4 regions of the Sodalis sp. RH20 genome follow, and region 2 is predicted to be linked to each of the others. Evidence: predicted binding sites of a transcription regulator. Region 2 holds the regulator's gene; each other region holds the start of a gene.
What was found. Region 2 encodes Fur, which represses iron uptake genes when iron is present. Its sites were predicted from a motif close to ATAATAATGAGAACNACTATCAA; they were not measured.
Positions count from the first base shown of each region.

Region 1: the regulator Fur is predicted to act here: its motif matches at 1,693-1,715, upstream of ACL2XM_RS11800 (TonB-dependent receptor domain-containing protein).
Region 3: the regulator Fur is predicted to act here: its motif matches at 1,463-1,485, upstream of exbB (tol-pal system-associated acyl-CoA thioesterase).
Region 4: the regulator Fur is predicted to act here: its motif matches at 1,621-1,643, upstream of ACL2XM_RS12975 (TonB-dependent siderophore receptor).

Region 1 covers NZ_CP178733.1:2,546,244-2,549,870, reverse strand. Annotated here, with positions in the region: gene ACL2XM_RS11810 (helix-turn-helix transcriptional regulator) at 1-779, opposite strand, end outside; gene ACL2XM_RS11805 (YbhB/YbcL family Raf kinase inhibitor-like protein) at 808-1,440, opposite strand; gene ACL2XM_RS11800 (TonB-dependent receptor domain-containing protein) at 1,731-3,627, shown strand, end outside.
Region 2 covers NZ_CP178733.1:3,219,035-3,222,661, forward strand. Annotated here, with positions in the region: gene ACL2XM_RS14875 (alpha/beta fold hydrolase) at 1-375, shown strand, start outside; gene ybfE (LexA regulated protein) at 583-882, shown strand; gene fldA (flavodoxin FldA) at 1,061-1,576, shown strand; gene fur (ferric iron uptake transcriptional regulator) at 1,932-2,402, shown strand; gene alsR (transcriptional repressor AlsR) at 2,967-3,627, shown strand, end outside.
Region 3 covers NZ_CP178733.1:5,624,480-5,628,106, forward strand. Annotated here, with positions in the region: gene metC (cystathionine beta-lyase) at 1-1,132, opposite strand, end outside; gene exbB (tol-pal system-associated acyl-CoA thioesterase) at 1,559-2,533, shown strand; gene exbD (TonB system transport protein ExbD) at 2,537-2,962, shown strand; gene ACL2XM_RS25725 (SDR family oxidoreductase) at 3,023-3,627, opposite strand, start outside.
Region 4 covers NZ_CP178733.1:2,821,921-2,825,547, forward strand. Annotated here, with positions in the region: gene ACL2XM_RS12975 (TonB-dependent siderophore receptor) at 1-1,581, opposite strand, end outside; partial or broken gene ACL2XM_RS12980 (helix-turn-helix transcriptional regulator) at 1,891-2,136, opposite strand; gene ACL2XM_RS12985 (nuclear transport factor 2 family protein) at 2,664-3,101, shown strand; gene opgB (phosphatidylglycerol--membrane-oligosaccharide glycerophosphotransferase) at 3,479-3,627, shown strand, end outside.

The DNA of each region.
Region 1 (3,627 bases), 670 kb from region 2:
TTCCAGTTGGTGGTTTGTATCAGCAATAAGCCGTGGTGCATGCGTATATCCACGAGAAGCTTCTCAAAGCGGATACCCTCTTCGCGCAACCGCCTTCGCAGGGTTGATTCGCTCATAGCCAATGCTTCACCGGCGGAGCGGGCAGTCCAGCCGATTTCTGGTGAGGCGCGTAGCAGATGGCTTAAACGTGGGAAGACGCCCTGTCGTTGTGGAAGGGTAAAATGAATATTTTGCTCGGCAAGGACTAACAGTAAGTCAAAAATTCTTAACCGGATCCTTGCATCGCTAAGACTCGGCTGATCCAGGTTTTTCAGTAACGTTCGCAATGATTCGTGTAGAGCGCTATTAAGATCAACCGTGGTGAACTGAGGTTTCTTTTTAGCACTGGAAATGTCGCCCTGAAAAAACTGATAAAAATATTCCAACACATCTGCACTGAAAGTGAGAAATATTGACCGGAACGGAGAGTCATTACTCGGGGGATATTTGGTATAATCGGCAATCACGCCCTGATCTATAAAACCTACGGCGGCCTTATCAGCTAATGTATGGTTTTCCCCCGAAGCCAGGAACTCAATTCTTCCCGCTAATACGATCAGCACCGTCGGTTCAAAGAAGAAAAAAGAGGGGGTACTCTGCTCCACCCTGAGTTGCGGATAAGCCACCGAAACCAGATTATTACGGCTGGTGTTGCTGCCATAAAAACCAGACCAGGAAAATTGTTCACTGCTCAAGGCGTATTTCTCATCTGATGCGAATAACCTATTTTCTCTGGTCATGGTTTACCTGCTGCTTAGACGCTGAGCGTTACACTTTCACGTCCGGGTTAAGACTGTAGACTCCAGTCAGCGTAGCTTTGGCCAAAACGTCGCTGTTTTCCAGCGTGCGACGGATGTTAGCACCAGTAAGCTCTCCTGCTACGTTCAATGTCGGGGTCGGGAGCGCATATAATGTGAATACATAATGATGGATTATTTCATCATTCCACGGCGGACAAGGACCATCATAGCCATAGTAGGTGCCCGCCATCGACTCATCATTGGCAAACCACCCGGTATAATCATTTATGCCATGGGTCAGTCCATCTGGCGCAGAGGGACCCTGTTTGCCTCCAGCGGAAATGCCATGGGATTGTGACCCCTCAACGATTTCGCTCTGACCCGCCGGGATATTTAACAGTAACCAGTGAAAAAAATCGGCGCGGGGCAACGATGCCGGGACCCTCTTACCTGGCTGATTTACATTTTCAGCACTGGTAGGAACATCGGGATCGTGGCAAAGGAGCACCAGCGACTGCGTACCCGCGGGAACATCTTCCCAGCGGAGGTGTGGGTTAAGGTTATCAGATAAACGGATATTATTTTCAGGATCGTAAACGGCAAAACTATTCTTGCCGGGGATGGCACCGCCATCTTTAAAATTATGGCTATATAATTTCATGCTGTTGCCTTGTCTATGAATGGAAAAATCGATTATACGACTTTCACAAACCTTACCAGTGCCTCATCCAGTCAAATTTCTTCCTGAAGCTATCATTTTGGCTGGACATGCTTAGTTTAAAACAAAAAACGTATCACGTGAATGATGGCTGCTTTTGTTTTGTGAAGCCGAAGAATGGCCGAAAAGAAGAATAAAATGACCGAATTTAGCAATGTGCTTTGTAATTTATTTAATTATATTACCTTCTCTTGAATAATAATGAGTATCATTATCATATAAAGGCGTGTAAAATGTATCTCAATAAAGCGCGAGTAACAGCCCCATTTCGATTGAAATTAAGTGTTTTTTATTTTCTTACTTGTTTTTCCCAGGCACATGCAACACCGATTGATGAAGGTAGTGAAAATAAACTTAATAACAATAATAAAGACGAAACGATGGTTGTAAGCGCAAGCGCCAATGGAATGGATAAATCTACAAGCCAGGCACCTGCGTCTGTCACTTCGATATCAAGTGAAGAAATCCAAAAAAAACCTTATCGTGATATCGCAGATTTGCTCCAAGGGGTTCCGGGTATCACTACCACGATTGGAGGGGATCACAAGGAGATAAATATTCGTGGCATGGGATCCGATTATACCTTATATATGGTCGATGGTATGAGAATTGACTCCAGGGATACGAGCCGTTTATTTGATGGCTATGGTCAGATGAATGCCTGGATGCCTCCTGCTTCTGCAATAGATCATATTGAGGTTATACGAGGGCCGATGTCCGCTTTATATGGATCAGATGCAATGGGTGGTGTAATTAATATAATAACACGTAAAAATTCAAATAAATGGCAAGGAAGTATTGGCGCCGATTTTACAATGCAGGAGCATAGTGATTCGGGTAATATATTTCAGAATAATTTCTTTTTAACCGGTCCATTGATTGACAATATCCTTTCAATGCAGGCTTATGGAAATTATTCTAAGCGAGACGAAGACGATATCTATAACGGTTATCGAGGTAGCAAAAGAGATAACATAACAGGCAAGATAACACTAATCCCTTCGGATAAACAAGAAATTACTTTTACAGCTAATCATACACAACAGGATATAACTCAGACCGTAGGGAAGTCTATTAGCCCAGCATATAATTATGTCACTGGCGTGCCGACAGATTACAGGAAAAAGACTGAGGTTAATCGTTTTTCTGTAAATCATATTGGCTATTTGCCCATTGGAAAAACAGAATCGTATATCCAAAGCGAAGATTATACGATAGGTTCTGAGGATGTTTGGCTAAAGAATTTAAACATGCGATCCTCACTTTCTTCAAATATAGGCAGCCATATCCTGACCTTTGGTGGAGAACTTAGTATTAAAAAGTTACATGATGGAACATCAAATCAGCTATCCAGTGAGACAGATCTAAAACGTACCGAAAAGTCCTTGTTCCTGGAAGACGCATGGCTGGCTACTGAAGATTTCACTTTAACTTCAGGTGTACGTTTTGATGATGATGATCAGTTTGGGAGTCACTGGAGCCCGAGAATTTATGGTGTCTGGAATGTTGCCACAAACTGGACGATTAAAGGGGGCGTCAGTAGTGGTTTCAAAGCACCGGCTATTACAGAAACTTCAACATCGTTTGGTACCGTATCTTATGTTGGCAACGTTTACGGAAACCCTGATCTGAAACCAGAAAAGTCAATAACCCAAGAAATGGGACTCCTTTATGACAACGATGAAGGATTAACAGGAGGTATTACATTATTTAATAACCAGTTCAAGGACAAGATAGATACAGTATCTTGCCCAGAAAACCAATGTCTGTCAGTACCTAATGTTTATGGTGCTTACCCACTTATCTATACAAATATTGGTAAAGCAGTAACTCGGGGTGTTGAAGCCTCACTTGCTTTTCCTGTTACTGAAAAAGTAAGCATTGCGAATAACTATACATATACCTATTCAAAACAGCAGTCTGGTGAAAATAAAGGGAAGCCACTTAATAAACTGCCTAAACATCAATTCAATAGTACTGTTAATTATCAATATAGTGAGAGGTTGAAAACCTGGCTGGCAATAAATATTCGCGGAAAGGATAGTGATAATGTAGGTGGTGCACAAGCGACTATATTACCTATCCAGGCACCTTCATTTGCCATGTTAGATATCGGAGCGGATTATGCAG
Region 2 (3,627 bases):
CTCAGGCGCGTCGAGGCGGCGGGCGTCACACAGCGCACGGAGGCGGCGGCGCTCATGCGCCATGACGCCCTTGATGAGGAAACCATCCAGTTTTTGCTGAAATCCTTTCACCAGGGCCGGTGGCGGTTTAACGTCGAGGCGCTGTGGGATAACTATCCGGCGCTTATCGGCTGGCGGGAGTCGGCGCCCTGGCTAGGGCCGGCGCTGTTTATCCGCGGTGAAAAATCGCCTTATCTGGATGACAGTTACCGCCAGGCGATCCAACGCCAGTTCCCCCGGGCGCGGGCGCATGTGGTCGCCGGCGCCGGTCATTGGGTTCATGCGGAAAAACCCGCGGCGGTCATGCGCGCCCTGGCCCGTTTCCTGGAAGAATAGACCGGGCCGCCGCCGGGATTAGCGCCCGCGAGTTTAATATTGTCGTTTGCTACCGGGCTGGGGTAACATGGCCCGCTGTGTTTTATGGCAGCCCCGGCGTACATAAAACATAACGTTACGGGCGATGCGCGTCCGACGGCGTAGCCAGCCACGCCGCCGGCCGGGGTTTGCCCGCCTGCTTCTTGATGCACAATCCCTTCATGACCTATGGCAAAAGAACAAACGGACCGCACCACCCTGGATTTATTTATCGATGAGCGGCGCCCGGGAAGACCGAAGACGAACCCCCTGTCCCGCGATGAGCAGTTGCGCATCAACAAGCGTAACCAGCTGCGCCGGGATAAAAAGCGCGGCCTGCGCCGGGTGGAGCTGAAAATCAACGCCGAGGCGGTGGATGCGTTAAATGAGCTGGCCTACCGGCAAAACCTGTCGCGCAGCGAGCTGATCGAATTGATTTTACTGGCCGAGCTTGAACGGCAACAAGGCGCGGATCCGCATCCGGAGTAAACTTGCCGGCCCGGTAAAGCGCCATCCCGTCCAGGGCCCAAGGCCGCGAACGGGGCAAATTTGCGACAAAACCCGGCCGGCGAGTTTCTCCCCGCATTAGGGTCTGCTATGATTGCCGCAGAGCATCGCTGATTCTGTTACGGAACATATCCATAATATTTAAGAGGTTTTCAAATTCATGGCAACTGTAGGCATTTTTTTTGGCAGTGACACCGGCAATACCGAAAATATTGCCAAAATGATTCAGAAGCAACTGGGTGCGGATGTTGCCGAAGTTCATGACATTGCCAAAAGCAGTAAAGAAGACCTGGCGCGGTTCGACACCCTGCTGCTCGGCATCCCGACCTGGTATTACGGCGAAGCGCAATGTGACTGGGATGATTTTTTCCCCACCCTGGAAGAAATAGATTTCTCCGGCAAAAAAGTGGCGCTGTTCGGCTGTGGCGATCAGGAGGATTACGCCGAATATTTCTGTGACGCCATGGGCACCATTCGCGACATTATCGAGCCCAACGGCGCGACCATCGTCGGTCACTGGCCCACCGCCGGCTACCATTTCGAAGCGTCGAAAGGACTGGCGGACGACAATCACTTCATCGGCCTGGCCATTGACGAAGACCGCCAGCCCGAGCTGACCAATGAACGCGTGGACGGCTGGGTGAAGCAAATCAGCGCTGAATTGCAGCTCAGCTAAAGTCAAGCCGTGCGGGAGGGTGCCGCCGCCGCGGCGCCCGGCAAGGGAATCGGTTGCCGTCATGGCGTCGGGACGGCGCCGCCAACCTCACTGATAACTAAATCCTTTCAAATTAATAGATACAAGTTTTTAACTTTTATCCACAACGCGGTACAATAGCGCAGCGGTTCCACCCTTTTTAGCAAAATGTTGCAGAATTCGCCCCCTGAAACGGGCTATAGTTGTTAACAAGGCGCGGTTTTCATTTTGGACAGGCAGTCTTATAATGAGACGGCGTCACATTTTTCGGGCCGACCGATGTTATAGGCTAAGTTAGCCTACAATCAGATTATCAAAGTAACAGGACTAAACCCGCATGACTGACAATAATATTGCATTGAAGAAGGCCGGCCTGAAAGTCACCCTTCCCAGACTGAAGATTCTGGAAGTGTTGCAAGATCCGGAATGCCATCACGTCAGTGCGGAAGATCTGTACAAAAAACTGATCGATATGGGTGAGGAAATCGGCCTGGCCACGGTATATCGCGTGCTAAACCAATTTGACGACGCCGGTATCGTAACCCGCCACAATTTTGAAGGCGGCAAATCCGTTTTTGAACTGACGCAACAGTATCATCATGACCACCTGATCTGTCTGGACTGCGGCAAGGTTATCGAATTTCGCGACGAGTTCATCGAAGCGCGCCAGCGTGATATTGCCAAAAGGCACAATATCAAGCTGACCAACCATAGCTTATATCTGTATGGGCATTGTGAAATCGGCAACTGCCGCGAAGACGAAACGCTGCACGATCACGCCGATATGCTCAACGGCGTAAAAGAATAACCGCGGCGCGGTCCGTTTCTCCAAAGCGGCTGTTATCGCGCCGCTTTCTCACCCTGCAACGATTTTTTTTCAATGAGGCTAAACGCCGCCCGTCCCCTTCCCTGGTAACGTTTCCTTCCCGAAGCGCGTCGACAAGCGTCGTATCCGCCAATCACCGCCGTGCTCACCGCCGGCAAACTCCAGAAAACTTCACAGAAAATAAAAATAAATAAAGAATAAATAGAGGCCCTGGGACGCTATTTTGGGCTAATTTGCGTAATCCATTGAAACGACAGCGTTTTTATTGCGATTTTTTCACCGGGTAAATTATTCTGTGAATCTGATGATAAAGCTATTTTTCGCTGTCAGCAGTAAGCGACAACAAAAGATACATTTTAATTATATGATTTTATTGAATTAATATAGCCAAAAATACCTTCCTGAAATTAACCCGGATCGATGACTCGATTTTTACACAAAAAGTTAATTTATAAATTAATAAAAAACGTGAAGTTCGCAGCAGATTTTAAACTTTCGCCATGGTGATATAGTGACAGGCAATGTTAATCACCAGAGATAGTCCAGATGAATGATGCGGAACTGCAAAACGATATGCCGCGCGGCATAGGCATTGCTCCTTATATTCGTATTAAACAAGAAGGCATGACTGAAAACGAAAGCCGGATAGTGGAGTGGTTTTTATCTCCCGGCAACCTCACCGACGTCTCGGGGATCAAAGAGGTGGCCCTGAGTCTGGGCCTGTCGGAAGCCATGATTGTCAAGGTGTCGAAAATTCTCGGTTTCAGCGGCTTTCGCCAGCTGCGCAGCGCCATCGTCGAGTATTTCGATCATGCCGACCATGATATCACCGCCGAACTCTCGCCCACCGACAGCCCGGAGGATGTGGTCAACAAAGTGTTTAACCTGACCGTACGCACCATTGTCGAAGGCCAGGCGATAGTCGACGCCAACGTCATCCAGCAGGCGGCCCAATGCTTTTTTGCCGGCCATCAGCGCGAGCTGTACGGCGTCGGCGGCTCTAATTCCATTTGCGCGGACGTGCAGCATAAATTCCTGAAAATCGGCTTGCGTTGCAATGCCTACCTGGACGCGCATTTGATGATGATGTCGGCCTCCCTGTTGCAACCGGGCGATGTGGCGTTGGTGGTATCCCATTCGGGCCGCACCAGCGATCTGAAACGGGTGGTGTCGATTGCCAAGGATAATGGGGCCAAGATCATTTGTA
Region 3 (3,627 bases), 2.4 Mb from region 2:
CCAGGCCGATATGTAGCCTGACCAGGGTGCCGGTAAAGTCGACTCCGCCGGCGGGGCGGATAGCCGCGATGTCCTCGGGCTGGTTGGCCAGGATCAGCGATTCAAAACCACCCCATGAATAAGCCATGCTGAAATGGATGAAGTGATCGAGATAATACTCCAGTTGCGCCTGGCTCAGACGCGCTTTCAGCACAAAAGAGAACAGTCCGCTCGCGCCGGTAAAATCACGGACAAAAAACGCATGGCCTTTACAGCTGGGCAACGCCGGATGGTTGACCACCGCCACTTCCGGCCGGCCGGCCAGCCAGGAGGCTACCCGCATGCCGTTCTCGGCGTGTTGCTTAAGACGCACGCCCAGGGTGCGCAGGCCGCGCGCGGCCATATACGCGCTATCGGCATCCACCATCTGGCCCATCAAATACGATTGTTCGCGCAACTGATCCCAGCAGCGGTCGTTGGCGACCGCCGTGCCGAGCATGGCGTCGGAGTGACCGATAATATATTTGGTGCCGGCCTGGATGGAAATATCCACGCCCAGTTCCAGGGCCGGCAACAAAATGCCCGCCGCCCAGGTATTATCCAGCATAATCACGATATCGGGGTTGATCGCGCGAACGGCTTTCACGATCGCCGGGATATCCTGTACTTCCATGGTGATGGACCCCGGCGATTCCAGGAATACCACCCGCGTGTTTTCCTGGATTAAGGCGGCGATCCCGGCGCCTATCAGCGGATCGAACCAGGTGGTGGCGACATTCAGCTTGCCCAGGATATGGCGGCAAAAATCCGTGGTCGGCTCATAGACTGAGCCGGTAACCAGGATATGGTCGCCCGCCGAGACGAACGAGAGAATGGCATTGGTCACTGCCGCCGCGCCGCAGGGGTATAGGGCGCATCCCGCCCCGCCTTCCAGTTCCACCATGGCCTGCTGCAGGGAAAAATGGGTCAGCGTTCCGCGCCGGCCATAGAACAGCTCGCCCTGGGCACGTCCGGCGGTGGCTTTTTTTTTCGCCTGGACCGAGTCAAAGACCAACGACGAGGCCCGCTGGATAACCGCATTGACCGACCCTTGGGTATATTTTTTATCCCTGCCGGCGGTAATCAACGCCGTCTCGATTTTCTTAGCCTTCATTATCCACGCTACGCCTTTAACTGATTGTCTGTACTGAAGGGTCCACCGGCGCAATGACGCCGGTGTTCGCTGTGCTACGTTAACATGAATACGCCGCGGCGGCAGGCGTTTTGGCCGGGCTGAAACGATTTATAATAATATTAATTTTGATTTAAAAAGAGGGATCCGGCATAAGCGCCGCCGCCGCCGTAACCCGCGCGTGCGGGAACTGAACGGTTCTTTAACCGAAGTGTTAATAACGTTATTTTCCATGGCGAGGTGTTATTAGGTTGATGAGCGCAGGATAAATTTTATCGCGGGTTGTCGGTGGCGCAAGAATGGTTGATACAAATAATAATGAGAACCACTATCAATTCCCGTTCTGTTTGCTATCATTCTGGCTGGATTATTTTTTAGCAAAGTTTTAGGTGGAGGCGCAGCGTGAAAATGGCTGTTTTACAACGGGTCCAGGTCCTGTCCCAAAGGGCGCAGCGACGTGCTTATTCATTATCCGCAGTGTTGCGTGGCATGTCCGTCGCGATGCTTATGGTATTTGGCCTGACAGGGCCGGCCGCCGCCGCCGCGCCGGATACCGCCCCCGCGCCGATGGGAACCGCCGCCGTCGCCGCGCCGCAAGACGAGGGCGTGCCGCAAATGCTGCCGCAGGCGATACCTGTCGACGCCTCCGGCCAGCGGTTGCTGCCGCAGATGGATCTGTCGGTATGGGGTATGTATCAGCATGCCGATGTGGTGGTCAAGACCGTGATGATTGGGCTGCTGATTGCCTCCATCATCACCTGGGCGTTGTTTTTTGGTAAAAGCGCCGAACTGTCGTCGGCGAAACGCCGGCTGCGCCGCGAGATGGCGTCGCTTGCGGAGGTGAAGAGCCTGGACGAGGCTTTTTCGGCCGCGGCGGCATTTAAAGAAGCCAGCGTCGCCGGCCGGCTGCTGGCCATGACGCAAAATGAGCTGGATCTCTCCGCCGAGTCTAACGACAGCAACGGCATTAAAGAGCGTGTCGCCTTCCGGCTGGAACGCAGCGTCGCGGCCACCAGCCGCGCGATGGGTAAAGGCAATGGTTTTCTGGCCACCATCGGCGCCATTTCGCCGTTTATCGGTTTATTCGGGACCGTTTGGGGCATCATGAACAGTTTTATCGGCATCGCCCATACCCAGACCACTAACCTGGCGGTAGTGGCGCCGGGCATTGCCGAGGCGCTGCTGGCCACGGCCATCGGTCTGTTCGCCGCTATCCCCGCCGTGGTTATCTATAATATTTTTGCGCGCACTATCGCCGGCTATAAAGCCATGGTGGGAGATTGCGCCGCGCAGGTTCTCCTGTTATTGGGCCGTGATTTGGATCTGGCCGCCAGCGCCGGGCGTCAAAGCGCGCATGCCGTGGCAAAGTTTCGGATAGGTTAAGCGATGGCAATGCACTTGAATGAAGACATTGACGGCGACGGGGAGATGCACGATATCAACGTGACGCCGTTTATCGATGTGATGTTGGTGTTGTTGATTATTTTTATGGTGGCCGCCCCGCTGGCAACGGTGGATATCCGGGTGGATTTGCCCAACTCCACCGCGGCCCCGCAGCCGCGTCCGGAAAAGCCGGTTTACCTGTCGGTAAAAGGGGATAAGCAGTTGTTCCTCGGTGATCAACCCGTCACACCGGCTAACCTGGCGACGTCGCTGGATACGCTGACCCAGGGCAATAAAGACACCACGATTTTTTTCCAGGCTGATAAAAGCGTTGATTACGAGACCTTGATGTCGGTAATGGATAACCTGCGCCAGGGAGGGTACTTCAAGGTGGGGTTGGTTGGGGCGGAATCCGGCGGCAAGCGCTAGGCTGCTGTGAATTCGGCGGCTTTGAGCCGGTGCTGGCGGGCCTGGCCCGCCATGGAACGGTTAGCTTAAGTGATTGCCGCCGGTGACGCCGTGGACTTCGGCCGTGACGTAGCTGGATTCCTGCGAAGCCAGATAGACATAGATGGGCGCCAGTTCGGCGGGTTGACCGGCACGGCCAAGCGGGGTCTGCGTGCCGAATGAAGGCAGCTTTTCGGTGGGCTGTCCGCCGGACACCTGCAATACGGTCCAAATGGGGCCGGGCGCCACGCAGTTAACCCTGATGCCTTTGGCGGCGACCTGTTTAGCCAGTCCGCGGGTAAAGTTCAGGATGGCGGCTTTGGTGGCCGCGTAATCCAGTAACGACGGACTGGGCTGGTAGGCCTGGATGGACGAGGTGGTAATGATGGACGCGCCGGCGGGCAGGTACGGCAACGCCGCCTTGGTCATCCAGAACAGTGAAAAGACATTGGTTTCAAACGTTTTGCGGAACTGTTCGGTCGTCAGATCGGCAATATCCTCCACCGCCGTTTGTTTCCCGGCCACCAGCGCCAGGATATCCAGCCCGCCCAGTTGGTTGTACGCATCTTCCACCACTTTGACATTTACCGACTCGTCGCTTAAATCACCGGGCAGCATAAATACTTTGCGTCCCGCTTCCTTAATCA
Region 4 (3,627 bases), 400 kb from region 2:
TATCCCGGCTTCGTACTGCTCGCTGGTGGTCGGTTTCAACAGGTTGCCGTCGGCGCCGGACAAGGCCTGCGGCGTGACGGCCTGGCTAAAGCTGACATAAGGCGAAATGCCGCTGTCAAAGGCATACAGCAGCGACCCGCGGCCGCTGATATGATCGTCCTGGCGCCGGTAGGTGGTGTCGGTATTGAACGTGGTATTTTTGGCCACGATGCGATCGTAGCGCCCGGACAGATCCAGGTGCCATTTATCCAGCGTCATCTCATCTTGCAGATAGACCCCGCTTTGTGAGTAGCGGCGTTTGGCATCGACGCGCGTGACGCCCGGCACGGTCAGGCCGTAGTCGGTGAACAGCCCCGGGCCGCCGCTGACGCCGGTGAGCGCATTGAGCGGGGTGGCGTAGGCGCTGTCGTCCCACAGGTCGTTGGTATATTCATGGTATTCACCGCCCAGCACCACTTTATGCTGTAGGTCGCCGGTGCTGAAATCGGCCACCAGCTGGTTATCCATGGCGTAAGCGGCAAGCGAGGACGATTCGCCGGAATAATAGCGGTTAAGCAATGTACGATCGCTGTTCCAGCCAATCTGGTAAACCTGCTGCTGGTCGACGTTGGCATGGGTATAACTGCCGTTGGAGCGGATTGACCAGACGTCGTCGATGCTATGGTCGAATTCATAGCCGTAGATTTGCTGGCGGCGCTTAAAGGTATTCAGGCTGCTTTCGCCGTCAAAAAACCCGCGGTCCAGCTTGGCGCCGCTGCTGGCGTACAGGCTGCCGTCCGCCGGCACCGCGCTGTGATAACCGCCCGACGGATCTTTTTGCAGATAGGCTTTTAACAGCAGCGACGTGTTGCCGTCCGGCTGCCATAACAGCGACGGCGCGATGGCATAGCGTTCCTCGCGCTGGTGATCGTACTGGGTATCGCTATGGCGCGTGATGCCCGTCAGGCGGAACGCCCATTGATCGCTGACGGCGCCGGTATAGTCGAACGCCGCGCCGGTGGTGGCGTTATTGCCGGCCATCAGCTTGATATGCCCTTCGCTGGCAAAACGGGGGCGTCTGGACGTCATCATCACCAGGCCGCCGGGAATGGTCTGGCCGTAAAGCGCCGACGACGGACCGCGAATCACATCGACGCGCTCCAGGAACCAGGGATCGATTTGCAGGTTGTTATAGCTGCCGCCGTCGCTCATCAACCGCAGGCCGTCCAGGAAGGTATTATTGGTATCGCCGCCGTGGAATCCGCGCAGGGAAACGGTCTCGTAGCGGGTCGCGCCGCCGGCGAAGTTGGTAAATACCCCCGGCGTATAATTCAACGCGCTGTTCACCGTCAGGGCGGCCTGATCGTCCATTTGCCGGCGCGTCACCACCGACACCGACTGGCCGGTGGTAATCAGCGGCTGATCGGTTTTGGTCGCCCCGCGGCTGGTGTTGGCGGTGTAGCCCCGGGTCGGCGCATCGGCGCTGTCGGCCGTCTGGGCCGCGGTAACCACCAGGGTATCCTCGGCATAGGTGAATAACGGCGCCGCGAAAGCGAGTGAACACAGCAGAGTGGAACGTGTTAAGCGCAAGACCCTTCTCATTATATCTTTCCATTGACAGGTGAATGAAATTGAAACTAAATGATAATTATTATCTTTCTTATTTATTGATTCAAGAAATAATTTAACACATTTAAGGAATTGGCCGGAACGGCAAGGCTTACGCGGGGCGGGATGGCGGCTGCGAGACGTTGCTACGCCTCGATACGGCAATGGAAAGGGTTAGTCTAAGATGGCCTGGCGGCGGTAGGCTTAACCCCGTTTTTGCCAGTCGGCAGCGTCTTTTTCTTCTTTTTCTTCTTTTTCTTCTTCTCCTTCATTCGACGCCAGACGCATATTGGCCGATGCCGCGTGCGAGACATACAGCGCCAGCAGCGCGGCGGCAAACTCATCGTCCAGCGTGTAGAAATAGCATTCGGGTACGTTCAGGATGCGGGCAAACGCACAGCAGGTTTCAAAATTGGGACGATATATCCCATTTTCATACTGACTAATTCTGGAACGGGCGGTGGACTCATCGATGCCAGCCATGACCGCCAGCTTTTCCTGTGTCAGCTGGGCCCTGTGCCGGGCTTCTTTCAGGCGTTTTGGAATCATCTTCAAATATGAGTAAAGTTAGCTTGATAATCTGTTTAGCATCACTTAACATCAGAGTTGTTTAGAATAACTAAACACTTTATAAGAATAGAACACACATCAGGGTTAGGGCCGGTAATTACCGGCCTGATTTTGTGCTATGTGTAACGCCATCATTCCACTCAGTAAATTTCCCCTGCCCCGCAAAAATCCCGTGCTTTTAATAATTTCCGAGTTTTTTGATCTTTTCTGATTGCTATGACCGTCACGCAATGTCAATCAGAGGTTTACACCCGGTGGCACAGATTGCCGTGGTAGTAATAATTTATTAATGCCAAAAATTGTGAGCTTAATCACATTGAAACGCTTGCCGCCATCCCGCGCACAATGTTCCGCGGACAATTGCTTGAGATAATTTCAAAACGATGTTTTATTAAAAATAAATAAAAACTATTTTTTTTGAAATACATGAGATCAGTCACAACGGTAACCTCATGAAATTGGTTAGCATTGCCCCTCTTTAACGATGTCACTGGTAAGGAATAACCATGTATAAAATTGCAGGCGCGGCCCTTCTTTCATTGCTGTTGAGCAGCAGCTGTTTCGCCCAAAGCGCCGATGCCACGGCGGTAACCAAGGCGGTGGAAACCATGCGCCAGGCCATGGTCAGCGCCAAGAAAGCCGATCTGGAGAAAGTGGGCGCGCCGACGCTGAGCTATGGCCACTCCAGCGGTAAAATCCAGAACAACGCCGAATTTGTCGATGCCATCGTCACCGGTCAATCCAAATTCCTGACGCTGGATCTCAAAGACCAAACCGTGCAGGTCGACGGCGACGTGGCCATCGTCAGGCATATCCTGCAGGCGAAAACCGCGGACGGCGGCAAGCCGGGCGAAGTGAAAATCGGCGTCATGCAGGTATGGCAGAAAAATGCGGCGGGCGCCTGGAAGCTCCTGGCGCGCCAGGCCTATTCATTGCCTAAATAAACCCCTGCCAGCGCGGCTCTCGGATATGAGGGCCGCTGCGTCGTTTTCCCCGCGCCCACCGGGCTTTCCGCTGTAAAAAAAATGTAACTTTTTGTCAACGCAAAAAGAATTCATCTCCTGCTTTTTAGCCGAGCGGTGAAGTTTTACTGTTTTAAATCAATTGATTAAAAAAATAATTTCTTGTATTTCGCCGTTCAATTCTTTTTACCCGCACCACCCGCCGGCGCGGCTTGTCACAAAACGGTAATGAAATCTCGCGCCGTAGCGGATTAATTGCTATACAGATAACTATCACCCATCCCTTACCGGAAGACCGCCTTGAAACGCTGCTGCTATAGCCGGAGGTATTTCCCTTACTGCCCGATGGAGGGAGAACAATGTCAGCGGAAACCCTGTCGATAGTATTATTTATAGCGGCGGTTATTATTTATTCAACGAAAGCCAAAAAAAATAAATATTTGTTTTCATTAGTGCTGTTTGTTTTAGGTATTTATATTCTGCTTAATTTAGTCAGGGTCGCCAGTAA